3 regions of the Roseburia sp. OF03-24 genome follow, and region 1 is predicted to be linked to each of the others. Evidence: a T-box and tRNA genes for the amino acid it is inferred to sense, from the RefSeq annotation. Region 1 holds a T-box; the other regions hold tRNA genes.

Region 1 (4,971 bases):
TCAGCAGTTTTGTTTTCACACTGTTTATCTATTCACTCACGGTTGCATTTGGAAATGTCGGTGAGGCACTTGCGATTGTTGTCATGGTTATTCAGGTAGCCGGTGCGGGTGGAACATTCCCGATTGAGACGCTGCCGCAGGTTTACCAGTCGCTTTATAAATACCTGCCGTTCCCATATGGAATGAATGCCATGAGAGAGACAATTGGCGGAATCTATCAGATGAATTACTGGATCTATGTCGGAAAACTTGCAATTTATCTGGTTATTTCACTGGTTATTGGACTTCTTGTAGCGATACCGTTCCGCAAATTGAACCATATCATTGAGAAGAGCAAAGAAAATACAGAGATTATGATATGAGTAAGCAATGAGCAGTACCACATGAAAGTAAAGCAAAAAATGGCTGCTTGCAGACATTTTTTGCTTTATTTTCATGTGATAGGGCAAATGCCCGTCAGTCCGGAAAATCATTGATTTTTCGGACGTGCACTGCAATCTAAAGTTTTGTGATATAAGATATAGGGAGTAAAAAATGTTATTGATTCGGATGGTATTACTTTTTACAGGACTTCTTATGACAATCGTGCCAGGAGTATGTACAAGAAAAGACCAGAGGGGTGATCTGAATGCCGAAAAGCGGATCAGACAGATTGGTGTCTGGTTTGTTGCTGCTGCGGTTATATGGATCATTACCGCAAAATTTATCTGAAAATGAGACTATGTTTTTGACTGGACAAAAAAATTGTTTATTGACAAAAAATTTCGATGTGATATCATAGCTTTAGTGTGATGTGTGATTAAAGTATTAAACTATTGGAGATGCAGAATGAGAAAACAGGTATTATCTCTATTAGTGGAGAATAACCCGGGTGTGACAAGTCATATTTCAGGACTTTTCAGCAGAAGAGGTTACAACATTGACAGTTTTTCTTCCGGTGTGACCGCAGATCCGAGATATACAAGGATTACGATCGTTGCGACCGGTGATGAACAGATCTTAGAGCAGATTGAGAAACAGCTTGCAAAGTTGGAAGATGTTGTTGATATCAAAAAACTTGAAAATGGCTCGTCAGTGACAAGAGAACTGATCTTGGTTAAGATTCGTGCGAAAGATACAGAACGCCAGCCAATCTTAAATGTAACGGAGATCTTTCATGGAAAAGTTGTAGATGTGACCCATGATTCGATGGTGATCGAGCTGACAGGACATCAGGATAAGTTAGATGCTTTCCTTGATCTTTTGTCCGGATATGAGATATTAGAGCTTGCACGTACCGGACTGACCGGATTGTCGAGAGGCATTTCCGATGTCGTTATGTTAGACGAAGACGGCAAAAGAGTATCATTATAACAAAATAAGCAGATAAGAATATGCAAATGCATATTTTTTATTAAGAAACCAAAACTGGAGGAAATTAATTATGGCAGCAAAAATATTTTATCAGGAAGACTGTAACCTTTCACTTTTAGACGGAAAGACGATCGCAATTATCGGCTACGGCAGTCAGGGACATGCACATGCATTGAACTTAAAAGATTCCGGATGCCATGTTATCATTGGTCTTTATGAAGGAAGCAAATCCTGGGCAAAAGCTGAGAAGCAGGGATTTGAAGTATATACAACAGCAGAGGCAGCAAAGAAAGCTGATATCATCATGATACTGATCAACGATGAAAAACAGGCAGATATGTACAAAAAAGATATCGAGCCAAACCTTGAGGCAGGCAATATGTTAATGTTTGCACATGGTTTCAATATCCATTTCGGATGTATCGTACCTCCAAAGGATGTAGATGTTACTATGATCGCTCCGAAAGCTCCGGGACATACCGTACGTTCTGAGTATCAGGCTGGAAAAGGAACACCTTGTCTGATCGCTGTTGAGCAGGATGCAACAGGAAAAGCACAGGATCTTGCATTAGCATATGCACTTGGTATCGGTGGAGCAAGAGCCGGTGTTCTTGAGACAACATTCCGTACCGAGACAGAGACAGACCTTTTTGGCGAGCAGGCAGTTCTTTGCGGTGGTGTCTGTGCATTAATGCAGGCAGGTTTCGAGACATTATGCGAAGCTGGTTATGATCCAAGAAATGCATACTTCGAGTGTATCCATGAGATGAAACTGATCGTAGACTTAATCTACCAGTCAGGTTTCGAGGGAATGAGATATTCTATCTCCAACACAGCAGAGTATGGTGATTATATTACAGGACCGAAGATCATCACAGAAGATACAAAGAAGGCAATGAAACAGATCCTTTCCGATATTCAGGATGGTACATTTGCAAAAGACTTCTTACTGGATATGTCTCCGGCAGGACGTCAGGTTCACTTCAAAGCTATGAGAAAGAAAGCTGCAGAGCATCCATCAGAGCAGGTTGGTAAAGAGATCCGTAAACTGTATAGCTGGAACAATGAAGAAGATAAATTAATCAACAACTAATTTTGAATCGATTGAAAGAGTCATCACATAGTTACTGTTTGTGGTGGCTCTTTTTTGTTTCAATACTTGACAAAAACAGGGTATATGATAAAATAAATCATGTTGTGAATAAAATACATCAGACTTTGATAAGGAATAGTAAGAATTTTTTGCTTTCTCAGAGAGCTGCCGGATGCTGTGAGGCAGTAAAGTGAAATTCCCAACTCACCTTTGAGTCCTTTTGCCCAAGCTGCCAGTTACAGTGAGTAAGCAAAAGCGTGTTGTCCGCGTTAAGGATCATAAGAGCGTATTTTTATTTTCTATGAAATCATAAGAATACGAATTAGAGTGGTACCACGGAGTAAGACAGACTTCGTCTCTAAAGATATTTTTATTTGAAAATGTCTTCCGAGACGAAGTTTTTTTTCGCAAAACAAGGAGGAAAATCCTCTGCTCGTCAGAGGACTCGCATTTTCCTTCGGAAAACAAGGAGGAAAATCCTCTGCTCCTGCAAAGGCAGTCGCATTTTGCTCCGCAAAACAAGGAGGATTATATGTCAGAACTTTACAATCACAAAGTCGTAGAGAAAAAATGGCAGAAAGTCTGGGATGATAATAAGGCTTTTGCTGCGACAGACGACTACAGCAAACCAAAATATTACGCATTGGTAGAATTTCCGTATCCGTCAGGACAGGGACTTCATGTAGGTCATCCGAGACCTTATACAGCACTTGATATTGTTGCAAGAAAGCGCAGAATGCAGGGCTATAACGTACTTTATCCGATGGGATGGGACGCATTCGGACTTCCGACTGAGAACTATGCGATCAAAAATAAGATTCATCCGAAGATCGTAACTGAAAACAATGTAAAACGTTTCAAAGAGCAGCTTCATTCTTTAGGCTATTCTTTCGACTGGGACAGAGAGATCAACACTACAGATCCGAGTTATTACAAATGGACACAGTGGATTTTCTTAAAACTATTTAAAGCAGGACTTGCTTACAAAAAAGAGATGCCGATCAACTGGTGTACTTCCTGTAAAGTAGGCCTGGCAAACGAGGAAGTTGTGAACGGTGTCTGCGAGCGTTGTGGTGCTCCGGTTGTCCGCAAGGTAAAGAGCGAGTGGATGTTAAAGATCACTGATTATGCTGAGAAACTGTTAGAGGGCTTAAATGATGTAGATTATATCGAGCGTGTCAAGGTTTCCCAGAAAAACTGGATCGGTAAATCACAGGGTGCAGAGGTAGATTTTGCGATCGCCGGAAAAGAGGACAAACTCCGTGTTTATACGACACGTTGTGATACATTATTTGGTGCTACTTACATGGTTGTATCCCCGGAGCATCCGATCATTGATAAATATAAAGACGAGTTAAAGAACTGGGATGCGATTGCTGCATACCGTGAGGAAGCTGCAAAGAAATCTGATTTTGAACGTTCAGAACTTGCAAAAGATAAGACGGGTGTGGAGATTGACGGTCTTATGGCAGTCAATCCGGTAACCGGAAAAGAAATCCCGATCTGGATTTCCGATTATGTATTAATGTCTTACGGAACAGGCGCGATCATGGCAGTACCGGCACATGATGAGAGAGACTGGGAATTTGCCAAAAAGTTCAATATTCCAATGGTACAGGTTGTTGCAAAAAATGGTGAGGAAGTTGACATCAACGAAGCGGCATTTACGGACGTTGCAACCGGTGTTCTGATCAATTCTGAGTTCTTAAACGGACTGGAAGTAAAAGATGCAAAGGCAAAAATGATTGCATTTTTAGAGGAAAAAGGTATTGGTACAGCAAAGACCAACTATAAATTAAGAGACTGGGTATTCTCACGTCAGCGTTACTGGGGTGAGCCGATTCCGATCGTTCACTGTGATAAATGTGGTTATGTGCCGCTCGATGAGAGTGAACTGCCATTGATGCTTCCAGAGGTAGAAAGTTATATGCCGACGGATAATGGAGAGTCTCCACTTGCTGCGATGACAGACTGGGTAAATACAACCTGTCCTTGCTGTGGTGGTCCTGCAAAGAGAGAGACAGATACCATGCCGCAGTGGGCTGGATCTTCCTGGTATTTCTTAAGATATACCGATCCGCATAATGATGAGGCGCTTGCAAGTCCGGAAGCATTAAAATACTGGATGCCGGTTGACTGGTACAATGGAGGTATGGAGCATACAACACTTCATCTGTTATATTCCAGATTCTGGCACAAATTCCTGTATGATGAGAAAGTAGTTCCATGTCCGGAGCCTTACCAGAAACGTACATCCCATGGTATGATCCTTGGTGAGAACGGAGAGAAGATGTCAAAATCCAGAGGAAATGTCGTAAATCCGGATGATATCGTAAGAGAGTATGGTGCAGATACATTAAGAACATATGAAATGTTTATCGGAGCATTTGATTTAAGTGCATCCTGGTCTGAAGATGGTGTAAAAGGCTGCCGTCGTTTCTTAGAGCGTGTATGGAAATTACAGGATATCATGACAGATGAAACAGGATATTCCAAAGAGCTTGAGACCAAGATGCACCAGACGA
Region 2 (4,971 bases), on a different contig from region 1:
CAAACTCACCAGCATGCCCAAACGGCGTATGTCCCAGATCATGCCCTAATGCGATCGCCTCGACAAGATCTTCATTGAGCCGCAGTGCTTTCGCGATCGTGCGGGCATTCTGTGATACCTCTAAGGTATGTGAAAGCCTCGTTCTGTAATGATCTCCTTTGGGTGTCAGAAACACCTGTGTTTTATTCTTCAACCGGCGGAATGCCTTACAGTGTAAAATCCGGTCTCTGTCGCGCTGGAATACAGGTCTTATATCACACTGTTCTTCCGGATAATCACGTCCTCTTGAATGTATGCTGAGCGTAGCATACGGACTTAAGTTCTCACATTCCATCCGTTCAATATCTTCCCGTATCGACATGTTGTTCCTCCTCTTTGGATAAACCTGCCACACAGTAATTACAATATATATATTCCGCGTTCTTTTTCGATTTCCTTTTTTTATTTTAAATTAATGACAAAATTTTGCCCTCAACTTTGCCCTCTTTTCCATTAATCATTTTGAAAACGAGATAAATGTTCATATGGAAGGATCAGTCTTCCCCGGTAAAGTCCACACCCATCATTGATCAGGCTGTTATCAATTGCCGAAAACATATTCACATCCAGTTTTGCCAGTTCGATCTGCTGCAGTTTCATTCCTCTTTCATATGCCTCATCAAAATAAATACATTCCCCCACCGGAACAGCATCACGTCTTGCACGTTCACTCTCCTGCTTCTTCTCATATCCCAGATGATTCGCTGGTCCGATTTCCGCTATATCATCCATCGCTTTTGTCCTAAGCTGCATTTCCATATAACAATGTGCACTGTTGTCAAAAAAAGTAATATGTAACGACCGGTATCCATCCGGTTCTTCATTCACAATATAATCCCTGTAATACGGCCGTACTTCTTCACTGAGCAGTGAAGAATCACTCAGCTTTATACCGCCTGCCGGTTCTGCCGTAAATCCCCGCTCCTCTAAAAATACCTTAAGCACATTTGCGATCTCATATAAATGTCTGATTTCTTCCTGTTCTCTTTCCTTTTCATCTCCCACATGGCATTTAGGCATGGATATGACAATGCGGTATGCAATCAGGTCCCTGAAGCAGCTCAGCCGTTCCTTTAATTCATCCACCGGAGGATAGGCATGGTTTTTCAGATAATAATTATAAACATGCTCTACGATATATCCGTTGAATTTTGCTTCCGCACGGATCAGTGATTTGATCCTTCCTTTAAAAGTAAAAGAAAGGTAAGGATATTGTTTCGCCATATACTGATAAAATTCCCGTATTTTCTGCGACTGTGCTGTCAAAAAGTCATTATGCTCTAGCAGTTCCATGATCTGCATCAGGAAATTACAGTGTAACCGATCCACCTCACTGTCATTTTCCTCTGCCACACGTTTTAAATCTTCTGTATATTTTTTTAAAATCCGAAATACCGTATCCCCGGAATAAAGATAATCATTTAAAGCAATCATTTTTCCATCCTTTGTTTTCCGCCTTCTGTGCCACATTGGTATCTATTATAAATGATTTCCTCCTAAATGCAAATAGCGCGGCAGTTTTTCTGCCGCGCCACTTATACCTTGCAGTCTTATTTTGTGATCTTTACTGATTTCGCCTCACTCCATGAGCCGTTTACTCTGTTGTCATCCTCGTCCACACGATATGCTCTGACACGCACATAATATTTTTTTCCTTTTGTCAGCTTTTTCAGAGTAACCTTTGTTGTCTTTGCGTTTGCCTTTTTGACTTTCACGCCCTTTTTAAACTTCTTGTCCGTGGAATACTGGATCTCATATCCCTTTGCATTGCTTACTTTGTTATATGTAACCTGTGCTTTCTTTCCTTTCACATTGGAAAGTTTGGAAATTTTGGTTTTTTTGACTGTGGTAATCTTTAAGTTTACCACACCCATGTTGTTCACACCGGTTTTTTTCAGGTTTGTCGGATCCAAGCTATCTTTATATGCTTCACTGCCTGCAATTTCAATATAGTAAGTACCGCTCTTTAATGTAACCTCTTTGGAACATGCAGAAGAATAATAATTTTCTGCAATATTCATACGCTCCAATACATTATGGTTCGAACGGTATAACGTCACACCTGTTTTGCTGCTTTCAAAAACACTTTCTCCCAGCGGATTCTCCAGTGAAAGGTTCAATCTTGCTGTTGTATCTCCGGATACTTTAAATTTAAACCAGCTTTTTCTTGTGTTGGAACTTAAAAATCCAGTTACTTTTTTATCCGTGGTAATCTGTTTTGCACGTCCCCAGGAACCATTCTTTGTTCCGGTTACATTCAGATACTGGGCTGCAACTGAAAGGCGGAACTCGCCATAACTGACATCATTGTAACTACCGTTTTTAGTTTTAGCAAAGCAAATCCAGTAATTTCCAGCATCGAGGCACAGATATTTTGACTTTCTCTCATTCCCCCATACAACAGTTACCTCGTCTCCGGTAACCAGATTCGAACAGTTTGCATCTGAATATACTGCAAATTCCTCAATCGCACCTAAAGAATCATAATCCTCATGCATAACTGTCGAATACGCAGACACATACACATATGACGGTTTGTTTAAGCTAAACTGTACCACATTACTGTATTCTCCGGTCGGGACCTTAATATTCGTAGAACCTACTGCCATCACATCCGTGATATCCTCCACAGCCGTGACAGGGATCTGTGTTGCTGCTGATACATTCTGTGGAAGAAGGATCAATGCAAATGCCAGAACCATTCCAAGAATATACGTCTTCATTTTCTTCATATAGATTTTCTCCTTTTCCTCTTTACTTCTCTAATGTAAAGAAACAATACGATTTCATTTTAGCATATTCTTTTTGTATTTTCTCTATGGAAAAAGTACTATTTTCACGGAACGTAATTTTCTCCCAAAGTCATAAAATGGGCCACGGCTTTGCGCAATTTGACAACCACTAAGTTGTGAGCCGCCTTTTGACACCCATGTCTTCTGTGAGAGAAAAAAAAGAAGCATCGAATCCTCAATGCTTCTTTCACCCTAACATATAAAAATGCAGGAGATGGGACTTGAACCCACACGATATTGCTACCACAGGCACCTGAAGCCTGCGCGTCTGCCAATTCCGCCACTCCTGCAAACCCGTCAATCAAAGAAATCTTTGATGCGGAAGATGGGACTTGAACCCACACGTTCGCAATGAACACAAGATCCTTAGTCTTGCTCGTCTGCCAATTCCGACACTTCCGCGTATCAATCACTCTCTCGCGACGACTCATTTATAATAACAGAGAAAAACAAATATGTCAACAGTTTTTTTGATATTTTTTTAATTTTATTTATTTTTTTAATTTTTGGAACTGTTTTGATTATTTAGATATTGAAAGACAGCCCTTACAGGAACTGTCTCTCAAACATCTCTGCCTTCATCGGTTTTCCAAAATAGAATCCCTGAATCAGTTGAACCTTTGATCCCATCAGCGCATCTAACTGTTCTTTTGTCTCCACGCCCTCTACACAGACATTCACATGGATCGCAGTTGCCAGTTCTCCGACCATTTTTACAAATGCGTTGGAGAAATCATCTTTTCCAATATCAATGATAAAACAGCGGTCGATCTTTATGACATCAATCGGCATCTCCCTGATATGATTTAAAGAAGAATAGCCTGTACCAAAATCATCCAGCGCAACACGTACTCCAAGATGTCTGATATCTGCAAGAATCCGTTTCATCCGGCTCATATCATTGACCGCAAGACTCTCTGTTACTTCTAAGGTAAGGTTCTGCGGTGTGATCCTTGTCTCCTCGATCACATGTGCGATCCGCTCTACGATATCGTTCTGTAAAAGCTGTACTACAGAGAGATTAACATTTACTTTGTACTCCGGATGCCCCATATCATTCCAGTATTTACAATGGATACACGCTTCACGCAAAACAAATTCGCCGATCGGGTTGATCAGTCCTAAATATTCCGCAAGCGGGATAAAATCTGTCGGCGGTATCAATCCAAGTTCCCCTGAATTCCAGCGTATCAGTGCTTCTGCACCGGCACATGGATTTCCTTCTTTTGTGATATTTACGATTGGCTGGAAATATACTTCAAATTCGCTGAATGCATTTCTCGTTGCATTGCGCATATTCTTTTCAAGATCAAGCCGCTTGTAAGAGGTAGACTCAACATTGTCATCATAAAACTCTATACGGTTCTTTCCTGCACACTTTGCAGAATAAAGGGCAATATCTGCTTTTTTGATCAGTTCTTCCACCGTGTCCCCATCTGCCGGGAAACGCACAACTCCCATACTCATCGTACAGTAATAATCTGTTCCTTTTAACATCCACGGTTTTGTAAATAACGATTTGATCTCATCTAAGATCTGCTGAAGCATTGTCATATGATGATGTGCCAGTATGATGATAAACTCATCACCGCCCATACGGTAACAGTTATTCTCCACACCGGGAATCCTCTGCAGGCTGCCGGAAATATTCTTAAGTAAAACATCACCATACTGATGTCCAAGTCCGTCATTGATATGCTTAAAATCATCCAGATCAATATAAAGTAATGCTCCCTCTCCACCAAACTCTTTCGTCTGACGGATATACCGTTCCAGATCCTGTTCACAGCGCATTCTGTTATAAAGCCCTGTCAGGAAATCATTGTTTGCCTGACGCTCAATCTTCTGCTGATATAATTTTTTATCTGTCACATCATAAATCGTACATAAAAGAACTTTTCTTCCGTCAACCCAGTTGATCCTTGTACTGTGCAGATCAAACCAGCGGTTTTCTTCTTTTGAGTAAACTTCCCTGAAATAAAGGCTGTCCTCTGACTGTGCTCCCTGTCTTAAACATTCTTCAATGCCGGCACTGTGTATATCTCCACCAAACGCTTTACGGAAACGCTGGTTTGTATACAGGATGGTATTTTCTTTTGTATCCATCACGTAGATTCCGCATCCCACATTTTCAAGAATC
Region 3 (4,971 bases), on a different contig from region 1:
TCTGGTCGAGGGATTGATCACGGCAGCAGTGCTTTGCTTTGTATATGAGGCAAGACCGGAGCTGCTCTGGGGTACAGATGAAAGTACACAGAAACAGACATCACGTTTTTCTTTGAAAAAGACAGTGACGATTCTCGCAGTTTTAACTGTTTTGATCGGTGGCGGACTTTCTCTGTTTGCTTCAGCATATCCGGACGGACTGGAATGGTCTATGGAAAAGGTTGCAGGAACCACAGAATTAGATGCAAAAGGAACAGCATATAAGACAGCAGCAGAGATTCAGGAGCATACAGCGCTGCTTCCGGATTATGCATTTAAAAACAATGAGAGCATGGCAGGAACATCGTTTTCCGGTGTAGCTGGTGCAGCAGTGGTTGTAGTTGTATGTATCGGAGGCTGTTATCTATTTAAATTTTTTGGAAAGAATCAAAAGCATGAGTAAAATTCAAAGGGCAGTTTCTGAGATTAAAAGTATCGAGGAACTGGCAAATGAAGACAGGTGGGTGAACCAGGTTCACCCTCTTGTAAAATTATGTGTGACAATTTTGTATATAGGGACAGTTGTTTCTTTTTCTAAGTATAACCTGAGTGGACTGCTTGTGATGGCAGTTTATCCGGTTATTCTTTTTATTATGAATGAAATTTCTGTAAAGGATGCGTTATGGCGGATGCGTGTTGTGCTGCCGCTTGTCTGTGTGGCAGGTATATTTAATCCTTTTTTTGACAGGCAGATCGTAATGAATGTGGGACAGATTGAAATTAGTGGTGGAGTGATTTCAATGCTGACCTTGATGATAAAAGGAGTTTTTGCGGTTCTGGCATCGTATCTTCTGATTGCGACAACAACGATCGAAAAAATCTGCTTTGCGCTTGAGATATGTCGTCTGCCAAAAGTCATTGTGATGCAGGTATGGCTGATTTATCGGTATATTTCTGTATTGCTGGCAGAAACACAGCGGGTGGTGCAGGCATATGAACTTAGGGCACCTGGACAGAAAGGCATTCATTTTAAGGTGTGGGGATCTCTGATGGGACAGATGCTGATCCGAAGCATGGACAGGGCAGAGTTGATTTACGAAAGTATGTGTCTGCGCGGGTTTCAGGGAATATTTGGACTGAAAAAAGAGATACGGTTTTGTATGAAAGACGCAGTGTATCTTGTTTTATGGATCGCGGTGTTTACTATATTGCGATGTTTTGCGGTTGGACAACTGGTGGGAACTTTGTTTTAGATGGTAAAGAGAAACTGTTTTGTGACAGATGAAAGAGAGAGGAAAATATGGGACAGATTAATATAGAGGTAACGCATCTGAATTTTTCCTATGAAAAAGAAAATCCTATTTTGAAAGATATATCATTTGCAGCGGATGGGCAGGCGTCGATTGGCGTTGTCGGTGCAAACGGGGCAGGAAAGTCAACACTTTTAAAATTACTTGTCGGTTTGTATTCTCCGGATTCAGGCAGCATCAGTATCGGGAATGTACCGTTACAAAAAGAGACATTAGCTCAGATTAGAAAAATGGCTGGATATGTGTTTCAGGATTCTGAAAATCAGCTTTTTATGCCGAATGTATATGAGGATGTGGCATTTGCACCACAGAATTATGGTCTGTCAGAAGATGAGGTTGCATACAGGACAAAAATGGCACTTGCCGAGGTACACATTGAACATCTTGCGAATAAACCGATCCATAAACTGTCAGGAGGAGAGAAAAAGTTAGCGGCAATCGCAACCATCCTTTCCATGAAACCGGATATTATACTGATGGATGAACCGTCGGCGGCACTTGATCCGAAAAACCGCAGAAATCTGATCCGGGTATTGAATGAGTTTTCCTATCTGAAAATCGTGGCCTCACATGATCTGGATTTTGTATGGGATACCTGTGACAGAACGATTTTACTGTCGGAGGGCAGAATTGTGTGTGATGGGGCAACAAAGGAGATTTTAAGCGACAGGGAGTTGTTAGAGGCACATGGACTGGAGCTGCCATTGTCTTTGTATCGAAGATGTATTTAAAATGGCTGTAATCGCTACTCGCACAGTATGTGTGAACAGTAGCCGTTTCTGATTTAGAGGGAGAAATATGAGGAAAAAATGCTTGCAATTTTGCGAGTGCTAATATATAATGGCAAAGTGGTTTGCGGGTGTGGCGGAATTGGCAGACGCGCTAGATTTAGGTTCTAGTGTCCCCGACGTGCAGGTTCAAGTCCTGTCACCCGCATGAATAAAAAATAGCCGGAAAGCTAAGATTTTGCAGTAAAATCAAGGCTTTCCGGCTATTGTTTTGTTCTGAAACAAGTCAATAATATGGAAAATGTAAAAGAAATTACAAAATTTATAATAAATTTAAAAAATATTGAGATAAATTGTGCAATATGGTAAAATAATAGAAAGGAATTTTCAAAAATCTGTATAGAAAAATCTATATACATCATATTTGTGAACTCCGATATTACAGCAGGGAAGCGGGAGGAAAGATTTATGAACAATGTAAAAGTACAGACAAAGCTGGCAATCGTAATGTTAGCGACGATAGTGGCACTGGTATTGTGTGCCGTTATTTCATCGGAGAGCATGAAGCAGCTCCAGAGCAAAGCATTAGAGACGATGGAAGCAGATGAGCGGGAGTCTTATGATGAACAGATTAAACAGCAGGTAGATAATGTGGTCTCACTTTGTCAGACGATTTATGATCAGTATCAGGCTGGTGTGTATACCGAGGAAGAAGCTAAGAAGTTAGCGGCAGATGAGATCAGACAGCTTCGTTATGGAGATGGCGGATATTTCTGGGTTGACCAGTATGACGGAACTAATGTGGTGCTTTTAGGAAATGATACAGAAGGCACAAACCGTATGGAGACGAAAGATGCCAATGGATATCAGATGGTTAAAGAGATCATCCGTGTCGGACAGGAGGCAGATGGAGGATATACAGATTATGTATTCCCGAAAGAAGGCGAGACTGAACCTTCTCCGAAACGTTCCTACAGTAAAGCATTTGAACCGTTTGAATGGGTGATCGGAACCGGTAATTACACAGACTATATCGATGATAAGGTTGCATCCATTGAAAAAGATTTTACTTCATATGTAACAAACAAACGTACCACGTTTATCATTTCAACAATAATAGAAGGAGCGGTAGTAGTATTTCTTCTTATATTGATCATTTTAAGCATTATTAAACCACTGAAGAAGTGTATCAGTTCCATCGGAGTCATGGAACAGGGTGATTTTTCACAGGCACTTGGAACTGCACTGTTAAAACGACGTGATGATTTTGGAAAGCTGGCAGGTTCCATTGAGTCTATGAGGACAGAGATGAACGGACTGATCGGCGAGGTTAAGAGCCAGGCGACAGAGATCACCGGAATGGTACAGGAGATTGATACCAACATCCAGGCTTTGGATGAGGAGATTGAGAATGTTTCCGCTACTACGGAAGAACTTGCAGCAGGTATGCAGGAGACAGCTGCTTCCTCCGAAGAGATCAATGCGATGTCCCATGAAATCGAGAGCGCTGCAAAGAGCATTGCAACGCGTTCACAGGACGGGGCTATGGAGGCAGATGATATCCGAGACCGTGCTGTCAGTATTAAAAAGACCACAACCGAAAATGATAAACGTACCAAGGCAATCCATGCGGAAATCAATGAGGGACTGACAAAAGCACTTGAAGATATCAAAGTTGTCGATCAGATTGGCGTTCTTGCGGAATCAATTATGGAGATTACCGGACAGACAAACCTGTTAGCACTCAATGCATCCATTGAGGCCGCACGTGCGGGAGAGGCAGGAAAAGGCTTTGCAGTTGTTGCAGATGAGATCCGGGTACTTGCAGAGCAGTCAAAGGCGGCAGTCGTACATATCCAGGATGTAACAAAGAATGTGGTTGAATCTGTAACGAATCTGGCAGATGGAGCGAAAAAGTTACTTGAGTTTGTCGGAACAGATGTGGTGGACAGTTTTGCAGGATTCTCTGACATGGCAGATTCTTACAGTAATGATGCAGGTAGTATTGATGGACTGGTAACTGATTTTTCGGCATCTTCAGAGCAGCTTTTAGCATCGATCAACGGAGTTATGGATGCGATCGGTGAAGTAAGTAAGGCAGCAACGGAGGGCGCAACCGGTACCAATGATATCGCTGAAAAAACAGGTGTTGTGGTTGAGAAGGCAGCTGAGATCAAAGAAAAAGCAGAGGCAGCGCATGCAGCAGCGGACAGACTGCAGAAGAATGTAGAGCGTTTTATTGTATAGAATAAGTGAATGCAGGCAAATCAAATAAATGAGTAAACATGTCTGCACGATGATTAACAAATAGCGGTCAGATCATATGAAAAACAGCGGATAACAACAAGAGAAGAAGTTGTTATCCGCTGTTTTATAATGTATTTTGCAGCATGTTTGCGTGGTTATGCTGATAGCAAAGAGAATGCAGGTTATATAATTATTCTCCCTGATAATTACTGCGTACATACTGCTCGATCGCTGTATTATCCTCCGGCATACGGCAGCCAACGATAAAGACGCTTTCATTATCCGTGCTGCGGATGATATGTCCTTCTAACTCGCGGGCACTTGCTACAGGAAGATCCGGGATCGATAAGGTAATGTCGGAACCGATCGCACTGGCAAAGAAATTATCGCGGACGCTGAAAGCAAAGCCGCCTGCACTGATATTGATCATCTGACCGTTATATTGTCTGCCGGTCTGTGTTACCGTGATCGTACATTTGTTGGAGAGCGGCATACGCGGATATTTACGACGGTTGATAACCTTCGGGTTGGTTGCAACAGTAATCTTATAAATATCAGATGCCTGACCGCGCATTGTGGAAATATCGGCATTTTCCCAGATATACAGTGCATTTGTGACGGAAATCTGCAGCTCGTAAGTAAAGTTTTTATTTTTAATTTCAATCGAATGACCGGAAGGAACATGCAGACGTGCTGTAATTCCACCG

The links. The T-box of region 1 lies ahead of leuS (leucine--tRNA ligase). A T-box ahead of a tRNA ligase gene usually reads a tRNA of that ligase, here a tRNA-Leu.
Region 2: it encodes a tRNA-Leu, which carries the amino acid that the T-box ahead of leuS (leucine--tRNA ligase) is inferred to sense. The anticodon was not compared.
Region 3: it encodes a tRNA-Leu, which carries the amino acid that the T-box ahead of leuS (leucine--tRNA ligase) is inferred to sense. The anticodon was not compared.

What each region holds. Positions count from the first base shown of each region.
Region 1 covers NZ_QSCK01000002.1:83,820-88,790, reverse strand. Annotated here, with positions in the region: gene DXA60_RS01660 (YhgE/Pip domain-containing protein) at 1-362, shown strand, start outside; gene DXA60_RS01655 (permease) at 535-711, shown strand; gene ilvN (acetolactate synthase small subunit) at 829-1,353, shown strand; gene ilvC (ketol-acid reductoisomerase) at 1,424-2,446, shown strand; T-box leader at 2,563-2,809, shown strand; gene leuS (leucine--tRNA ligase) at 2,979-4,971, shown strand, end outside.
Region 2 covers NZ_QSCK01000001.1:155,153-160,123, forward strand. Annotated here, with positions in the region: gene DXA60_RS00705 (deoxyguanosinetriphosphate triphosphohydrolase) at 1-361, opposite strand, end outside; gene DXA60_RS00710 (guanosine polyphosphate pyrophosphohydrolase) at 493-1,473, opposite strand; gene DXA60_RS00715 (fibronectin type III domain-containing protein) at 1,590-2,771, opposite strand; tRNA gene DXA60_RS00720 (tRNA-Leu) at 3,038-3,121, opposite strand; tRNA gene DXA60_RS00725 (tRNA-Leu) at 3,149-3,233, opposite strand; gene DXA60_RS00730 (sensor domain-containing phosphodiesterase) at 3,378-4,971, opposite strand, start outside.
Region 3 covers NZ_QSCK01000015.1:81,175-86,145, reverse strand. Annotated here, with positions in the region: gene DXA60_RS09550 (energy-coupling factor ABC transporter permease) at 1-442, shown strand, start outside; gene cbiQ (cobalt ECF transporter T component CbiQ) at 435-1,232, shown strand; gene DXA60_RS09540 (energy-coupling factor ABC transporter ATP-binding protein) at 1,280-2,020, shown strand; tRNA gene DXA60_RS09535 (tRNA-Leu) at 2,145-2,225, shown strand; gene DXA60_RS09530 (methyl-accepting chemotaxis protein) at 2,486-4,264, shown strand; gene DXA60_RS09525 (methyl-accepting chemotaxis protein) at 4,455-4,971, opposite strand, start outside.